DNA from 3 places in the Micromonospora peucetia genome. Region 2 is predicted to be linked to each of the others. Evidence: riboswitches for the same ligand, from Rfam matches in the RefSeq annotation. Region 2 holds a riboswitch; each other region holds the start of a gene.
The links. Region 2 has a riboswitch for cyclic di-AMP ahead of GA0070608_RS07085 (coiled-coil domain-containing protein). Riboswitches for the same ligand answer to the same signal wherever they lie in the genome.
Positions count from the first base shown of each region.

Region 1: linked by a shared signal. The riboswitch ahead of GA0070608_RS09285 (C40 family peptidase) and the one ahead of GA0070608_RS07085 (coiled-coil domain-containing protein) in region 2 are both predicted to bind cyclic di-AMP.
Region 3: linked by a shared signal. The riboswitch ahead of GA0070608_RS31225 (C39 family peptidase) and the one ahead of GA0070608_RS07085 (coiled-coil domain-containing protein) in region 2 are both predicted to bind cyclic di-AMP.

Region 1 is NZ_FMIC01000002.1:1,976,208-1,982,012, reverse strand. It holds gene GA0070608_RS09295 (C40 family peptidase) at 1-176, shown strand, start outside; gene GA0070608_RS09290 (N-acetylmuramoyl-L-alanine amidase) at 241-2,259, opposite strand; cyclic di-AMP (ydaO/yuaA leader) riboswitch at 2,516-2,649, shown strand; gene GA0070608_RS09285 (C40 family peptidase) at 2,662-3,702, shown strand; gene dcd (dCTP deaminase) at 3,778-4,356, opposite strand; gene GA0070608_RS09275 (pyridoxamine 5'-phosphate oxidase family protein) at 4,435-4,986, shown strand; gene GA0070608_RS09270 (zinc metalloprotease) at 5,123-5,805, opposite strand, start outside.
Region 2 is NZ_FMIC01000002.1:1,515,309-1,521,113, forward strand. It holds gene GA0070608_RS07065 (metal-sensitive transcriptional regulator) at 12-314, shown strand; gene GA0070608_RS07070 (DUF305 domain-containing protein) at 423-1,052, opposite strand; gene GA0070608_RS07075 (hypothetical protein) at 1,135-1,635, opposite strand; gene GA0070608_RS07080 (YibE/F family protein) at 1,854-3,218, shown strand; cyclic di-AMP (ydaO/yuaA leader) riboswitch at 3,385-3,516, shown strand; gene GA0070608_RS07085 (coiled-coil domain-containing protein) at 3,520-4,536, shown strand; gene GA0070608_RS07090 (carbonic anhydrase) at 4,597-5,349, opposite strand; gene GA0070608_RS07095 (helix-turn-helix transcriptional regulator) at 5,561-5,805, shown strand, end outside.
Region 3 is NZ_FMIC01000002.1:7,144,129-7,149,933, reverse strand. It holds gene GA0070608_RS31235 (hypothetical protein) at 1-337, opposite strand, end outside; gene GA0070608_RS31230 (acyltransferase family protein) at 701-1,942, shown strand; cyclic di-AMP (ydaO/yuaA leader) riboswitch at 2,551-2,690, shown strand; gene GA0070608_RS31225 (C39 family peptidase) at 2,920-3,765, shown strand; gene GA0070608_RS31220 (alpha/beta fold hydrolase) at 3,876-4,619, shown strand; gene GA0070608_RS31215 (CDP-glycerol glycerophosphotransferase family protein) at 4,688-5,805, opposite strand, start outside.

The DNA.
Region 1 (5,805 bases), 460 kb from region 2:
CCATCCCGCGCTCCGAGGCGCGCCCCGGTGACCTGGTCTTCTTCTTCAGCGACCTGCACCACGTCGGCCTCTACCTTGGCAACGACAAAATGGTGCACGCGGCCCGGGCCGGCAAGCCGGTCAACGTCTCCAGCATCAACACCATGCCGGTGGCCGGGTTCCGCAGACCCGGCTGATCCCGCACAACGCAACGAAAGGGCCCCCGGTCTCCTCGACCGGGGGCCCTCGTCGTGCGATGGATCAGCGGGGCGCGCCCAGCGGCGAGGGCAGCAGGTTCACGTCGGCCAGGTTGACGTACATGATGCGGTGGCCGAACTGGATCTGCACGTACTTGTTCTCGCCGCGGATGACGGTCCGGTCACCCGGGGCGGAGCCGTCGAACGTGGTGGCCCGGTAGTACTCGCCGGGGAGCAGGTTGCCGACGGCGTACCGCTCACCGGCCGAGAGCGTGTACTGGAGCGGCGAAATCGTCTGGTATGGCACGCCCTCCGGGTATGCCGCCTGCTCCGGGTACGCCCGGCCGTACACCGGGATGGTGGTCTTGCCTGCCTTCGGGGTGGCGACCAGGCCGACGGACCACTTGGCGGTCCGCGCCGAGGCCGGGTTGTGGAACCACGCCTTCTGGCCGAGGTACCAGATCGCCGTCCAGTCGCCCCGCACCTCGGCCAGGGCGTACGTCTGTCCTGCCGAGACCCGGGCGCCGTGGTCGGAGACGTACATGGTGTTCGGGGTGCCGTCGGGCCGCAGCGCGATGTCGTTGACCAGCGGCGCGTCCTGGCTCGGCGCGTTGTGCAGGGGCAGCGCCGACGAGCCGCGCAGCGGGCAGGGAGCCGTCGGCGGGGGCGGGTTCGGCACGCCCGGCGGCTGCCGGTTGCAGCCGGTGAACTGCGGCTGGTTGGTGGCGAAGTCCGGGTCGATGGTGACCAGTCCGGTCCGGTGCGTGCCGGTCGACCAGAACGGCGCCTTCAGCAGGTCGAAGTAGTGCGACCAGTCCCAGTACGGGCCCGCGTCCCAGTGCATGCCACGCACGTTCGCGGCGACGGTGCCGGGGACGTTGTCGTGCCCGATGATGTGGTTGCGGTCCAGCGGGATGTTGTACTGCCGCGCCAGGTGGCGGACCAGCTTGGCGGAGGTGCGGTACATCGCCTCGGTGTACCAGGTGCCGTGTCCCGCGAAGCCCTCGTGCTCAAGGCCGATGGACTTGGAGTTCACGTACCAGTTACCGGCGTGCCAGCCGACGTTCTTGGTCTTGATGTGCTGGGCGATGTGGCCGTCCACCGAGCGCAGGGTGTAGTGCCAACCCACCCGCTTCGGGTCCTTGACCAGGTTCACGCTGGGCCCGAAGTAGCCCTCGGTGTCGTGGATGACGATGTACTCGATCTTCTGCTGTGCGGGCCGGTCAGCCAGGTCGTGGTTGCCGTACGCGCCGAGGGTGGTGCCGTAGTTCTGGTAGGGCGCCGGGATCCACTCGCACGAGATGTCGCTCGGGCACTCCAGCCCGTCGGGCCGGGCGAGCTTGCGCAGGCCCAGCCGGTCCAGCCAGGAACGCTCCGGCTGGACCTCGCGGGCGGCGAGGGTGACCCGCTGCCCGTCGTCGGTCAGTCGGGTGTCGCCCGTGGCGATGGTGGCGTACACCTCGTTGGCGAAGGCCGCCGCGGCGTCGGTGGTGTCGGCGCCGGAGTAGCGGGCCACCGCGCCGTACCAGGCCGCCGGGTCGGTCTCGGCACCGACCGGGGCACCGATCTCCTTCTGGTACGCGGCCAGCAGCGCCGCGCCGCCCCGGATGTTCGCCGTGACGTCCGTCCGCAGCGCCTCCTCGCTGGCGCCGGTGAGTCCGGCGGCGGCGTCGAGCGTCCGGAGCGCCGCCTCGGCGGGAGCCGGCTCGGCCGGCTCGCGCGCCTCCGCCAGGGACGGACGGGAGTCGTCGCCGCGCGGGTCCTCGGTGCCCTCGTCGTGGTGGGTGCCCCCGGGCAGGGCGGCGACGTGCTCGGCGTCGGTGAGGTGCATCGGTCCGTAGCCGGCGCTGGTGCTCGGCGTGCCGGCGTTGGTGTCCCAGCGGGACTGTAGATAGGAGACGCCGAGCAGGACGCTCTCCGGCACGCCGTACTCGGCTGCCGCGGCGGCGTACTGCTGCTGCCGGTCGGTCGCCGGTGCGGCGGCGGCGGATCCGGCGGCGGTGAGCGGCGTCGCCACCATGACGGCGGCCACGGCGGCGGCCAGCAGGACGCGTCTGCTCCTCGTTGTCGCTGACAGGTGCATCAGACCCCCAGTTCGGACGGGCAAAGGTGGGGTCACCTTCGCCCCGCCCGCCACCTTTGGTCAATACCTTTCCACCGGACACTTCAGAAGGAAGAAAATCTTCGTCGGCCGGGTTGCGGTTGCCCCGGCCCAGGACGCGGTTTCCGGCCAGACCCGGGTGCGGAGTGTCGCGGCCGGAGGGTTGCGGATCGATAACGGTCGTCTCTACTCTGGTCCCTTGTCGGCCGGTGACAATCCGTCCAACCAGGGCGGTGCCGGCCCGACACCGCCGAGTCGCTCCCGAGCGAGCCGGGGACCCAGGTTCCCCGGGGTGAATCCGCAGTCCTGCGGTAGGGCGCCCCTTCCCGCCCGAACCCGTCAGCTAACCCGGTAGGCGGTACGGAAGAAGGAGTACGGACCCCGGTGGCACACCATGCCCCGCGGCCCCCGTCCGCCCGGTCGGTCCTCACCGACCCGACGACGGCTGCGCCGCGCCCACGCTGGTACCGCTGCACCACCGCCCTGGCTGCCCTGGCCGCGTTCGCCGTCGTTCTGACCGGCGGCGCACCGGCGGCCCACGCCGAACCGACGGTCGCCGAGATCGAGCGGCAGATCGACGAGGACTGGAACAAGCTCGAACCGATCATCGAACGGCACAACGCCACCCGACAGGACCTGGCCGCGAAGCGGAAGCAGGCCGACACGCTCGCCGCGCAGATCAAGCCGCTGGAGAAGCAGGTAGACCAGGCGATGGAGAAGGTCGGCGCGCTGGCCGTCCGCGCCTACAAGGGTGAGCAGGTGTCCGCGATCAACGCCCTGCTCGGCAGCCGCTCGCCGAGCGAGATGGTCGGGCAGCTCGAACTGCTCGACCAGTTCGCCCAGCACCAGCAGCAGGACGTGCGGCAGGTCGCCGAACTGCGCGACCAACTGGCCGGGAAGAAGGCCCCACTGGACGAGATGGTCGTCCAGCTCGGCCGCACCGAGGCCCAGCTCGCGGCGAAGAAGAAGCAGATCAACGCCGAGATCGACCGGTTGCAGAAGCTGCGGCTGCGGGTCTACGGCAACGGCGGCGGCGGGCCGCTACGTCCCGCCCCCTGCCCGGCCAGCTATCCCGGTGGCGCGGCCGGCACCGCGGTGAAGTTCGCCTGCGCCCAGATCGGCAAGCCCTACGTCTGGGGCGCCGAGGGGCCGAACTCGTACGACTGTTCCGGCCTGATGCTCGCCGCCTGGGCGAAGGCCGGGGTCTCGCTGCCGCACAACGCCGCCCAGCAGCGCCGGGTGACCGCGACCGTCAGCCGGGGCGACCTGCGCCCGGGTGACCTGGTCTTCTACTACAGCGACCTGCACCACGTCGGCATGTACGTCGGCGGCGGCTGGGTGGTGCACGCCTCCCGGGCCGGGGTGCCGGTCAGGATGAAGAAGGTCGACGACGGCCCGATCCACAGCTACGGCCGCCCCCGCTGAGGTGTAGGGAAGTGCCCTTTCCTAACGCATGGCGGGCGTCAGGAAAGGGCCCTTCCCTACATGTGGCGGGTCGGATCAGCGGATCGGCCAGGTGCGCCAGTGCTGCCAGGAGCGGCTCGGGGTCGGGCCGCGCTGCCCCTGGTAGCGCGAGCCGTAGACGGCTGAGCCGTACGGGTGCTCGGCCGGCGACGAGAGCCGGAAGATGCAGAGCTGGCCGATCTTCATGCCCGGCCAGAGGGTGATCGGCAGGTTGGCCACGTTCGACAGCTCGAGGGTCACGTGACCGGAGAAGCCCGGGTCGATGAAGCCCGCCGTCGAGTGGGTGAGCAGCCCGAGTCGGCCGAGGGAGCTCTTGCCCTCCAGGCGGCCGGCGAGCTGGTCACCGAGCGAGATCACCTCCAGCGTCGAGGCGAGCACGAACTCGCCCGGGTGCAGCACGTACGGCTCGCCGTCGGGCACCTCGACCATCGACGTGAGGTCGTCCTGCTGCTGAGCCGGGTCGATGTGGGTGTAGAGGTGGTTGTTGAAGACCCGGAAGAGCTTGTCCAGGCGCACGTCGATGCTGGACGGTTGCACCAGCGCGGGCTCGAACGGCTCCAGCGCGAGCGTTCCCGCCTCGATCTCGGAGGCCAGGTCGCGGTCGGAGAGCAGCATCCGAACACCTTAGCGAGCGATACGTGTGACCTGCGTGTCGGAGTGTGCCTTCGTACATTTGTTCGATAGAATGCCCGCATGGCTTCCTGGTCCGAATTCGCCGCCGACGAGCCCCGCCTCGCCGACGGGATCCGCCTCCTCATGCAGCAGTACGGGCCGGGCTTCGGCTACCTGGCCACCGTCCGCGCCGACGGCGGGCCCCGGGTGCACCCGGTCTCCCCGGTGATCACCGACGAGGGGCTCTTCTGCTTCGTCGTCGACTCGCCCAAGCGGCGCGACCTGGAGCGCGACGGGCGCTACGCGCTGCACTCCTTCCCGCCGGAGGAGAGTGACGACGAGGCCTACGTCGCCGGCCACGCCCGGCCGGTGACCGACCCGGCCCGGGTCGCCCGGCTGGCCCGGAGTTCGCGGGCCGCGCCGCAGGTCGACTGGCGGGTCTTCGAGTTCACCGTCGACGTGGCGATGCTGGCCCGCCGCGAGTCCGGCGTCCCGGGTGGCGCCGTCGAGGGGCACGGGCGGCCCGCGGTCCAGGTGTGGCTCGATCCCCACGCGGCTGCCGCCGGCACCGCCGTGGTGCCCGAGACCCGGTCGGGGAGCGTCGGCGGCCACGCCGCCCGCCCGGCCGCCTGACGCGGTGTGGCGCCCCGGGCCGTCCCCCGTCCGGGGCGTCACACCGTGACCCCTGCCCGCGCGCCCACTCGGCCGCGCAGACGCCGGTGCCGGCCCCGTCGAGCGAGGCCGGCACCGGTCGGGTCGTACGGCGAAACTACGCCGCGCGGTACGCGTTCCAGGCGGTCAGCATGCGGCTGGCCTGCCCCGCGGTGAACTGGTACATGCAGGAGTCGTAGCTGTAGTCCATGAAGTTGGTGATCGGGTCGACGCCCGGGGCGGTGCAGGTGTCCCGCCCGGTCGGGCAGCCGGAGGCCGGCGACGCCTCGGCCGCGGTGTCGCTGACGCTGTCGCCCGAGCCGGAGCAGCCGCCCTGGAAGGTGTGGTAGAGGTTCAGCCAGTGGCCGACCTCGTGGGTGCCCGTGTCGCCCTGGTTGTAGTTGGTGGCGGTGCCGCCCGGCAGCGACTCGCTCAGCACGACGACGCCGTCCATGGTGTTGAGCTTCCGGGTCGGGAAGGTCGCCCAGCCGAGCAGGTTGTTGCTCAGCTCGCCCAGGTAGATGTTGAGGGTGTTCTTGCCGCCCGTACGCAGCGAGGTCTTCATCGACCGCTCGGCCGAGGAGCCCGACACGATCGGGTACCACGCCGGGTTCGTCACCCGGTTGATGCTCTGGAGCTGGAAGGCGAACGCGGTGGAAGCGCCGCCGGTCGCCCCGCTGAACGACTGGTTCAGCACGCTGATCTGCGAGTTGATCATCGAGTCGGGGATGTTGCCGCCGGCCCGGGTGCTGTTCTCCTGGATCACGTGCACCACGACGGGAATGGTGACGCTGGCGGCCA
Region 2 (5,805 bases):
TCCTCGACCCCATGACCACACCGACGCCCGCCCCGACCAGGGGCTACACCGCCACCAAGGACCAGCTGCTCGCGCGGCTGCGCCGCGTCGAGGGGCAGGTCCGTGGCATCGAGAAGATGGTCGACGACGACCGCTACTGCATCGACGTGCTCACCCAGATCTCCGCGATCCAGGCCGCCCTGGACAAGGTCGCGCTCGGCCTGCTCGACGGGCACGCGCGGCACTGCATGCACGAGGGCGCGGCCGAGGGCCGCGCCGACGAGATGGCCACCGAGATGATGGCCGCCGTGGGCCGACTGATGAAGCGCGGCTGAATCCGCGATCCCCGGGTGACTCCCTGAGGGACCCCGTCGGGCCGCGCCCGTCGAGGCTCGGCCGGGGCGCCCCGGCGCTCCCTCGATGGGAGCGCCGGGGCGACCGGGTCAGAACCGGCCGAGGATCTTCCTCATCGTGTCGATCTCGGCCTGCTGGCTGCTGACGATCTGCCCGGCCAGGGCCTTGGCCTCCGCGTTCACGCCCTTGGCGATCTCGTCCCGGGCCATCGTGACCGCGCCCTCGTGGTGGGCGATCATCATGGTCAGGAACTGCCGGTCGAACTCCCGGCCGGAGGCCGCCGCCAGCTTCGTCATGTCGGCGTCGGACATCATGCCGGGCATGCCGTGGTCCATGTGCGGCATCTCGGCTCCCGGCGACGGCACCGGCCGCCCCCAGGCCGTCAGCCAGCCGCTCATGGTGGCGATCTCAGGTGCCTGGGCCGCCTTGATCTCCGCGGCGAGCCGCTTCACCTCCGGGTCCGCCGCCCGCGTCGCGGCCAGGTCCGCCATCTCCACCGCCTGCTGGTGGTGCGGGATCATCATCTGGGCGAACATCGCGTCGGCGTCGCCGAACGCGGCCGCGCCGGTGGCCGTGGCGGACGGCCCGCCGGTGCCGGGCGTGCCGTGTCCCATTTCCGGGGACGAGTGGCCGTCGCCGCCGCAGGCGGTCAGGGCGAGGGCGGCGGTCAGAGTGGCGCCGGCCAGGGCGGCACGGCGCGCAAGGGTACGAGTGGTCACGTCTGAGGCCTTTCGGTGTCGGAACGTACGCAGCACGACGAGGACGCGGAGCGGCGTGGGGCCGGACCGCGCCGGACGCGTCCTACCTGCGCAGCACCGAGACCGTGGCGAGCCGCAGACCGACCGGCCGGTGCGGCGGGGCCCGGGGCGACGGGAAGGTGCCGGCCGTGCCACGCCCCGGCGGACCGACGGCGCGTGCGACGGCCGACAACAGCGCGGCGGCCAGCAGCGTGACCACGAACGCACCCAGCACGGCCAGGCACACGCCCCACCCGGGCAGCTCTCCACCCGCGCCGCCGAACGGCAGGAGCCGGTCGGGCACACAGTCACCAGCGCAGCCCGCGACGGCCTGGAAAGTCGCCACGGCGGCGTACTCGAGGACGGTGTCGTGCCTGGGTGGCATGGCCGCGTCCGCCCCGTCCGGGTGCGGGCCGGGCCCGGCGACGGCGTGCGCCGACGGTTCGGCGGAATGCCCCGTCGGGTGTGAGTCGTGGCCGATGGTGTGCATCGCGGCCAGACCGAGCAGCGTGCAGAAGAGCAGCAGGAGCCGGGCCCCCCGCGCCGCTGTCACCGTCGTCCGCACACCCGACACGCTAGCGTGCCGGCCCGCCCGTATGGCGGCCACCGCGCGGTACGGCACCTGAACAGGCGGCACCGACGGCGGCGGACGGTGGTCCACGTCCCGACACCCCCCGCACGACCTGCGCCCGGACGTCGGGGTGACTACCATTCGCCCGGTGGCCCTCCGGATTCCGCACCGGCCGGCACGTACCCCGCCCTGGATTCGTTGGGAGACACTCGATGGGCGCCGACCACACCCGTCCCGCTCCGTCCGCCCCGCCGGGGGTACGGCGGATCCTCGTCGCGACGGTGGTGCCCCTCTTCGTCGCCACGCTGATCGCGGCCCTGGTGCTGTGGCCGTGGGACACGTCGGATCCCGCGGCCGGCACCGAGCCACCCCGTTACCACGGCACGGTGACCCGGGTGGTGACGGAGCCGTGTCCGCCGGCCCCGGAGACCCCGGAGGGGAGCCCGGGCACGCCGCAGGGTCCCTGCGGCACGGTCACGGTGCGGGTGGACGACGGTCCCGACGCCGGCCAACAGGTGCAGACGCCGGTGCCGGCCGGCCCCGGTGCGCCGACCGTCGCCGTGGACGACGAGATCATCCTGGTCGAGCTCACCGACCCCGCCGACCCCACGGCCAGCGCGTACAACATCGCCGAGCACCAGCGCGGCAAGCCGCTGGTCTGGCTGGTGGTGCTCTTCGCGGCCGCGATCGTCGCCTTCGGGCGGTGGCGTGGGCTGGCCGCGCTGGCCGGCCTGGCGGCGAGCTTCGCCATCCTGCTGACCTTCGTACTGCCCGGCATCGGCGCCGGAAGCCCGCCGCTGCTGGTCGCGGTCGTCGGCGCCGCCCTGATCATGTTCGTGGTGCTCTACCTGACCCACGGGGTGACCGCGCAGACCTCGGTCGCCGTGCTCGGCACGTTGGGCAGCCTGGTGTTGACCGGCATCCTCGCCACGATCGCCACCGCCGCGACCCACCTGACCGGGTTCGGCACCGAGGACGCCACCACGCTGTCGATGCTCCAGGCCGACGTCGACCTGCACGGCCTGCTGCTGGCCGGGATCATCATCGGCTCCCTCGGTGTGCTCGACGACGTCACGGTCACCCAGGCCGCCACTGTCACCGAGTTGGCGCACGCCAATCCCGGGCTGTCCCGGAGGCAGCTCTACCGGGCGGCGACCCGGGTCGGCCGGGCGCACATCGCCTCGACGGTGAACACCATCGTGCTGGCGTACGCCGGCGCCTCGCTGCCGGTGCTGCTCCTGCTGACCGCCGACTCGCGGGCGGTGACCCAGCTCCTCACCAGCGAGTTCCTGGCCCAGGAGATCGTCCGCAGCGCGGTCGCCACCCTGGGCCTGATCGCCGCCGTGCCGCTGACCACCGGGCTGGCGGCCGTGGTGACCACGGCGGGCCGGCGGGGCGGTGCCGCCACCGGCCGCGACGGGCCCGCGCCCGCGCCCGCGCCTACGCCCGCACCGACGCCCCGGCCGGCGGCCGACCGGTCCGAGGCGCTGGAGGCGCTCGGCGGGCCGCGTGCCGGGAGCACGCCGTCCGCCGCCGGCTGGCCCGACCGGGACAGGAGCACGGATACCGCATGGTGACACTCCTCAGCGTGACCGCTCTGGACGTCCGGCTTGATAAACGCATCACTGGTCACCGTCTGCCATTACGAAATAACGCATTTAGTCGGCTTAGGGGCGTAGATCCCCAGGAGGCATCTCGGGTAACCTCGCTGCCGGTCACCGCCGAAGGCGCGCAGCGGCGCCTGCGGTGCCACCGCCCAATCGCCGCCAGGCGAGCCGGGGACCCAGGCACGTGGGGTGAATCCGCGACAGCGGTAGGGGCCACTTCCGCCCCGAACCCGTCAGCTAACCCGGTCGGCGGTCGACGGAAGGGAAAACTGTGACGGCACCCCTACGCCGCTGGTTGACGCCCGTGGTGGCCGTGTTCGCCGCCCTGGCGGTCTTCGCCGGGCCCCTCCCGGCGGTGGCCGCGCCCACCCCGCCCAAGCCCTCCGGGCACGGGGACGACGAGCCCAAACTGCTCGGCGACCTGATCGAGGCCCGGAACCGGTCCTTCGTGCAGGCCCAGGCCAAGCTGAAGAAGTCGCAGGACCGCCAGCGTGAGCTCGCCCGGGAGGTCGACCGGGCGCAGGCCGCGCTGGCGCTCCTGGCCCCGCAGGTGAGCCAGATCGCCGCCCAGTCCTACCGGACCGGGCGGATCGGCGCGGTGTCGATGCTGCTGGACACCGCCAGCCCGGACTCGTTCGTCCAGCGCGCCGCCGCCCTCGACGAGCTCAACCTCGTCAACTCCAAGAAGCTCGCCGAGGTGAACGCGGTCAAGGACCGCGCCGAGCAGGCCAAGCTGGCGCTCGACGCCGAGGTCCGCGAGCAGCAGAAGCTGACGAACGAGTTGGGCCGTGAAACGAGAGAGGCGAAGAAGGCGCTGGCGCTGGTCGGCGGCAACGGGCTGACCAAGGGAAAGGTGGTGGCCGAATCACCGGTGGCCCGATTGGCGCCCGGTCGTACCGCCGACGGCGACTGGAAGCCGCTGTCCTGCACCGAGAACGACCCCACCACCGCCGGCTGCATCACCGCCCGCACCCTGCACATGTACAAGGAGGTCAAGCGGGCGGGCTTCAACAGGTTCGTCGGCTGTCACCGCTCCGGCGGACCGTACGAGCATCCGAAGGGCCGGGCCTGCGACTGGTCGTTGCAGAACAGTGGCTTCGCCCCCTGGCACAACGACAGCACATTCAGGTATGGCAACGACCTGACCGCGTTCCTGGTCCGTAACGCCGACCTGCTCGGCATCTACTACGTGATCTGGAACCGGCAGATCTGGTTCCCGGCGACCGGCTGGAGCTCCTACAGCGGCCCGTCGAACCACACCGACCACGTCCACGTTTCACTGCTCTAGCCGAGCGCTACGAAAAGGGCCGCCCCGCCGACGACGCGGGGACGGCCCTTTCTCGTCGGGTCAGGCGAGCGCGGCGCTGGCCGAGGGCTCCGGTGTGTCGACCGCGCCGGCGGGCACCGCGGCCACCGTCCGCACCCCGCCGGCGGTCAGCCGGTACGACATGCCGACCACCCCGCAGCGACCGGCCGCCACCTCCGCCGCGAGCGCGGCGGACCTGCCCAACATCGCCTCGACGGTGTACGCGATGTGGATGTCGACGATCCGGTCGATGTCGTCCACCCCCTCGGCGGCGGCCCGGCGCAGGCTGGGCACCACGGCGTCCACCACGGCGCACAGGTGCCCGGGCGGCGGGGTGCCGGTGGCATCCGCCGTACGCGCCGCCTGGACAGCCCCGCAGGAGTCGTGCCCGAGCACCACCACCAGCGGCGTGCCCAGGACCGTCACGGCGTACTCCACGCTGCCCAGCACCTCAGGGCCGATGGTGTGCCCGGCGGTACGGACCACGAAGAGGTCACCGAGGCCCCGATCGAAGATGATCTCGGCGGCGAGTCGGGAGTCGGAACAGCCGACGATCACCGCGAAGGGGTGCTGCCCGTCGGCGACCGCGGCCCGGTGCCCGGCGTCCTGGTTGGGGTGGCGCGGAGCGCCGGTCACGAACCGGAGGTTGCCGGCGTGCAGCTCGGCGAGCGCCTGTCCGGGATTCGTGGGGGCGGCGGGCGTGGTGCCGACGTCGACGGGGGCACCGCCCGTGGTCGGCACCGGGAGCGTCCGCTCCGGGCCCGGTTGAGTGCCTGGCGATCCGGGACGGCTCATCCCCCACCTCGCTGCCTTACGTGAACGGCCTGGTCACCCGGGCCGACGCTGGACGCGGGCTGCCACCACCGTCACACGCAGCGCAAGATACGTCAAGGGATGCGTGATATCCATTTCATATGTTCGGCGACCCTCGTGCGCTGGTGATCGGCCCCTCGCGCACCCGCCGGCCACGAGGGCGCGAAGCGAAACCCGAAGCAGTGGCCATACGATGACGGACATGGCGACGACAGGGGAGAACGGGAGCACCCGCAACTGGACCTTCCTCACCAACCACGGGCACGTGCTGCTCGCCATCGCCCGCAACCCCACCGCCCGGCTGCGCGACGTCGCCGACGAGGTGGGCGTCACCGAGCGGGCCGCCCAGGCGATCGTCGCCGACCTGGAGGCCGGCGGCTACCTGAACCGCACCCGGGTGGGCCGGCGCAACGAGTACACCCTCAACCCCGCCGGACG
Region 3 (5,805 bases), 5.6 Mb from region 2:
GGTCGGCGTACGCCTCGGCCTGTCCGGTGCCGCGAACCTGCTGCACGATGAGGATGTCGGGCGCCAGCACGCCGGCGGTGCCCGCCCGGCCGCTGTCGTCCACCAGCATCGAGGTCAGGTGCTCCGGCCCGGAGATCCGGGTGCACGTGCCGCCGGCGTTGTTCACCACCAGGTTCTCGATGTTGTTGTTGTAGACCCGCAGGACCCGGTCCTGCGCCGTGGCCGACGTGTCGCCCTTTTCGGCGGCCAGCGCCGATGCCTGCGGGCCCGGGACCGCGGTGAGTGCGACGAGCGCGAGTGCCGCCAGCAGTTGTGCTGACCGATTCCTCCGACGCAAGGGATGCTCCAATCAGGACCGACTCGGCGGGCGGGCCCGCCCGGTGCCAGATGTCGGACTCTACAGCGATCAGCATGCTTCGATGACCCCGTGCGGTCGGGAGCGGACGCTGGCGGGGTGGTGGCCCGATCCTGAGCGGCGCCGGGACGCCGGACGTTCAGCGGTTCCCGGCTCGCCTGCGGGCTGCCCTGATCCGACGTCCGGCGGCGTGGCCCTCACGGGCGGTACGTACGAGCTCGCCCCGTTCGCCGGGTAAGGTGCCCGGCGGGACGGTCCCGACCGGGGGCCGCCGAGGGCCGAGTGCCGACCGGCCGAGGAGGAGACGCACGTGCTGGTGACCCTGCGGACCGTCGGGATCCCGGAATGACGGGCACCCCGACCCCCGCGCCGGCCGTCCGGCTGGCGTCGCCGGCCAGTCGCCTGCCGTCGCTGACCGGGCTGCGCTGGGTCGCTGCCCTGCTCGTCTTCGGTTTCCATGCCGGGACGATGGGCATCATCGCCGAGCCCGGCCACCAGGCGGTGATGGACTGGTTCTTCACCCTCGGTCTCTCCGGCGTGCAGTTCTTCTTCATCCTCAGCGGCTTCGTGCTGGTCTGGTCGGCCCGACCCACCGACACTCGTCGGGCGTTCTGGCGTCGCCGGGTGGCCAAGATCTGGCCGAGCCACGTGGTGCTGTGGGCGGCGGCCCTGGCGGTCGCTGCCTGGTTCGCCGACCCCGTGGGTCGGGGCGTCGCGCTGGAGAACCTGTTCCTGCTCCAGGCCTGGGACCCGCGACCGGGCTACTTCTACAGCATCAACACGGTCAGCTGGTCGCTGTCCTGCGAGTTCTTCTTCTACCTCTGCCTGCCGCTGGCACTGCCGTTCATCCGCCGGGCCCGGCCGTGGGCGCTGTGGGCCGTCGTGGTCGCGGTGCCGCTGCTGATCCTGGCGCTCTGGCCGGCCCAGGCACTGGTGCCGGAGGAGAGCCGCTGGTGGTTCACCCAGGTCTTCCCGCCGGTGCGGTCGCTGGAGTTCTGGATGGGTGTGGCCGCCGCCGAGCTGATGCGGCGCGGCCGGTGGCGGGGGCCGGGCCTGCCGGTGGCCAGCCTGGTCTTCGTGGCCACATGGGTGGTCGCCGCGCAGTGGGTCCGCGCCGAACTGTGGGCGGCGCTGCTCTCGATGGCGTACATCCTGGTCATCGCCGCGGCTGCGGACGCGGACGTGCGCGGGCGGCGCTCGCCGTGGCGGTCCCGGCCGATGATCTGGCTCGGCGAGGTCTCTTTCGCCTTCTACCTGGTGCACGTCCTGGTGATGATCACTGTGCTGCGGCTCACCGGCGACTGGGGCGCCGGCTTCACCGGCTGGTGGGGGGTGGCGGTGGTGCTCGGTTTCCTGCTGGTCAACCTGGCCCTGGCCGGGCTGTTGCACCGCTTCGTCGAGACGCCGATGATGCGGCTGCTCACCCCGCGCCGGACGGCCCGGGCGACGCCGCAGGGCGCGGACGCCGCCGGGGAGCGGCCCGGCGCCCCGGGGCCGGCGGCGGGGGAGCGTGGCAACGTCGTGCCGCGCCCCCGCCCCGCCGACCCGCAGGCCGACCACCGACCGACGTACGTCGACTCGCGCTGACGGCCCGGACCCCGCTCCATCCTGACCGAACTCCGACCAACCGGGCTTCCCGCGCAGCCCTCGGTGCCCGCCGCGTCGCGTTCCCTCCACCCGCTGGCACCCTGCCCGGGGCAAGCCAACCCCGCCCCTGCCGCCCCTCACCGCGCCCCCGCCGCCCCGCCCAGACTCCGCGATCTTGCACTTTCCGCCCCGACAAAAAAAGACATCTGCCGTACTCCAGGGGCCCAAAGTGCAAGATCGCGGGGCGGCGGGGCGGCGGGGCGCGCGGCAGGGGCGCGGGCAGGGGCGGCAGGGGCGCGGCGGGGTGGCGGGCGGGGGTGTGGGCTGGTGGTTTTGGTGATGCCGGTCACGGTGGCGGGGAAACGGTCATTCCGGCATGGTGGGCCGATTCTCGTCGGGGGTTCGGCGCCGATGTCCGCCACTCGTCCCGTTGTTGCCCCGAAGCGCCTCTGAGAACGGCTGTCCCATTGAGTCACGTCAGTGCTCGGGTGCCCGCAAAAATTGTTTCCTGATCAAGGTTTAAGCAGGTGGGACGGGGTTGGCAGGGGTGTGGAACGGCCAGTAGTGTCGGCGCGTCCGGTGCGGTAACCGATCGCAAGAGGCGACGCCGCGCCGACCCGCCTAATCGTGAACGACGAACCGGGGACCCAGTGCTTGTGGGGTGAATCCGTGGGCCGCAGGCCCGTGGTAGGGCGTTCTTCCCGCCCGAATCCGTCAGCTAACCCGGTCGGCGGTGTCGGAAGGAGTTTCATCCTCGTGCAGCACCCACCCACCTCTCGGTTGTTCCGCCGTCTCCACGGCACCGCGGTGCCCGCGCTCGTACGCCCGCAGGCCACGAGCTGATCCACCGGTCACCGTCCGTCGCCCGGCATCCCGGGCGCATCCCCTGAGTGGTCCACCACCCGTCCGGACTGCCGTCCGCGCGGTCGGTCCGCCCTGCCTTCGGTGCGGACCGACGGCCGCTCACCCCCGAGCCCGTGGAGGAAACTGTGAAGCACCACCTCAAGCGACAGCTACGTCGTCTCGCGTCCGAGCGTCCCTACCAGTTGGCCGCCGCGTCTGCCGCTGCGCTCGTGCTGGCGTCGGGCACCGGCGCACTGCTGGCCGGAGCCGACGAGGCCCCCGCCGCCGCGCAGGCCCCGGTGGCCGCGACCGAGCTGCGGGACGACACCGCCGCCTCGCGCAGCCAGGCCCGGGTCGCGACCGCCCCGTCCAGCGCCGCCCCGGCCGCGTCCAGCGCCGCCCCGTCGGCCAGCGCCACCAGCGCCGCCCCGGATCCGGACCTGACCCGTAAGCCGGAGGCGCCGAAGCCGCCGGCGGCCAAGACCCTGAAGTACGACTACCAGGCCCAGACCACCTTCTACAACTGCGGTCCGGCCGCCGTCCGGAACGCCCTCAGCGCCGCCGGCATCGCGCGCAGCCAGGATGCCCTCGGCGCCCAGCTGGGCACCGACGAGATGGGCACCGACTCGGCCGAGGACACCACCCGCGTGCTGAACGCGACGGTGAAGGGTGACCCGTACCGGACCCGGATGATCCCGGGCGGTTCCGCCACCCCGGCCCAGATGGATCGGCTCCAGGCCGACGTGGTCGCGGCCATCACCGACGCGCGGGGCGTCGTGGTGAACGTGGCCGGCAGCGCCACGGACACCGACGGCGGCTGGCACTCGTTCCCCGGCGGCCACTACGTCGCTGTCGTGGGCTACCAGGACGAGGGGAAGCTGGTGAAGATCGCCGACTCGGCGAACCCGGCGACCGCGTCGTACTGGATGAGCACCATCGCCCTGGCGAACTGGGCCGCCACCCGCGGCTACTCCGCCTGACCGACATCGACACCGTCGGGCGTCGGCTCCCCACCCCGGGGGCCGGCGCCCGATGTCGTGTCCGGGTCACGGCCCTCGCCGGTGCCGCCCCGTGGTGGCACACTGCGCCCATGGTCGACGAATCGGGTGACCGGGACGACCGGCGGGTGCTTCTCCTGCTGCACGGCATGGGCGCGACCGGCGACGTGTGGCTGCCCTGGGCGCCGCTGCTGGAGCGTCGGTGGTCGGGGCGGTGGCTGGCGCCAGACCTCGCCGGCCACGGCTGGTCGCCGCCACTGCTGGCGTACTCGTTCCCGGAGCTGGCCGCGCGGATCGGCACGGGGCTCGCGGCGGGGGGCCGGTTCGTCGTGCTGGGGCACTCCCTCGGCGGGGTGGTCGGGCTGGCGCTGGCTGCCCGCAGCGCCGGGTTGCCGGTCGACGCCGTGGTCGGAATCGGCATCAAGGCGGTCTGGTCCCCGGCGGAGCTGGCCAAGGCGGGCGAGTTGGCCGCCCGGCCGGTGACCTGGTTCGCCAGCCGGGACGAGGCGGCCCGCCGCTACCTGCGGGTGGCCGGCCTGACGGGGCTCTTCGCCCCGGAGGATCCCGTCGTGGAGGCCGGGCTGCGGCAGGTCGACGGCCGCTGGCGGCTGGCGATGGACCCGGCCGGGTTCGGCGTGGGCGAGCCGGACCTGCCCGCCCTGCTGGCGGCGACCGACGTGCCGGTGCTGCTGGCCCGCGGCGAGCACGACCCCATGGTCACCGACGCGCAGCTCAAGGAATTGGGCGTGCCGGTCGCCACCCTGCCCGGCCTGGGGCACAACGCCCACGTCGAGGACCCCGAGGCGGTCCTGGAGCTCGTCGAACCGTACCGCTGAACCAGGTTCCCCCGCCCACCCGACCTCGCGTGCGGCCGGGCCGGACGGGGGCAGGCCGCACGTCGGGCTCAGGGCGTGGGGGAGAGCGCGGCGGGGTTCGGCCCGCCGGCCGTCCGGGGCGCGGGCACCGGACGACCGGCGTCGAGCTCGTGGCGGGCGGCGCCCAGGAACCCCTCGGCGTACGAGTCGGCCGGGAAGTCGCCCAGGTAGCGGCTCCGGGTGGCCCACCGGGTCTCGGCCAGCGGATCGCTGTCGAGCAACCGCTCCAGCACCTCGTCCACGTTCGACATGTCCCGGCGCAGGACGTAGCCCGACCCGGCGAGCGGGAACTGCTCGGGGAACCGGTCGCCGGAGTCCACCATGTCGGTCACCGCGTACGGCTTGCCCGAGAAGAGGTAGTCGGAGATCACCCCGGAGACGTCGGAGACCAGCGCGTCGGAGCGGTTCACGCACTCGGTCAGGGTCAGCTCGCGGCTGGCGGCGGCACCGAAAACGTGCCGCCGGCCGGTACGGGACCGGTCCGCGGCGAGCAGTTCGGTCAACCGGCCCAACTGCCGGGCCGAGGCCGGGTTCTGCGAGGTGTACGGGTGGGCCCGCAGGATCACCGTGGCGCCCCGGTCGAGCAGCCGGCGCAGCAGCGCCTCGGCCACCGGCAGGGAGCAGTAGTTGGCGTCCGCGTTGTGCCCGGTCCAGGTCGGCGTGTAGAGCACGGTCGGGTTGGCCCGGGCGGGCACCTGCCCCGGGCGTACCTCGATCGACTCGACCTGGGGGCGGCCGACGATGACGAACTTCTCCGCCGGGATGTCCACCCCGGCGCGGGCGTACCGGTCGATCGCCGCCCGGCCGGCGACGAAGATCCGGTCGAAGATCGCCGAGACGGGGTTGGCGCTGGGGGCCTTGTCGCTGTCGCCGTGGTGCAGCTGGACGTGGGTCAGCTGGGTGAACCGGATGCAGTGGCTGTTCTTGGCGCCGTGGTTGACGTAGAACGCCACCCGCAGGCTCGGCACCAGTGCCTCGTCCATCGCCTTCGTGGTGGGGCAGTAGACCACCGGCGCGCTGGTGGCCGCCGCGACGGCGGGCAGGAAGTCCGGCTCGCGCAGCATCACCAGGAACGGCCGGCCGATCCGTTCCAGGTACGGCAACCACATGGTGACCTGGTATTCCGAGCCGGGCGGCGCGGAGAAGT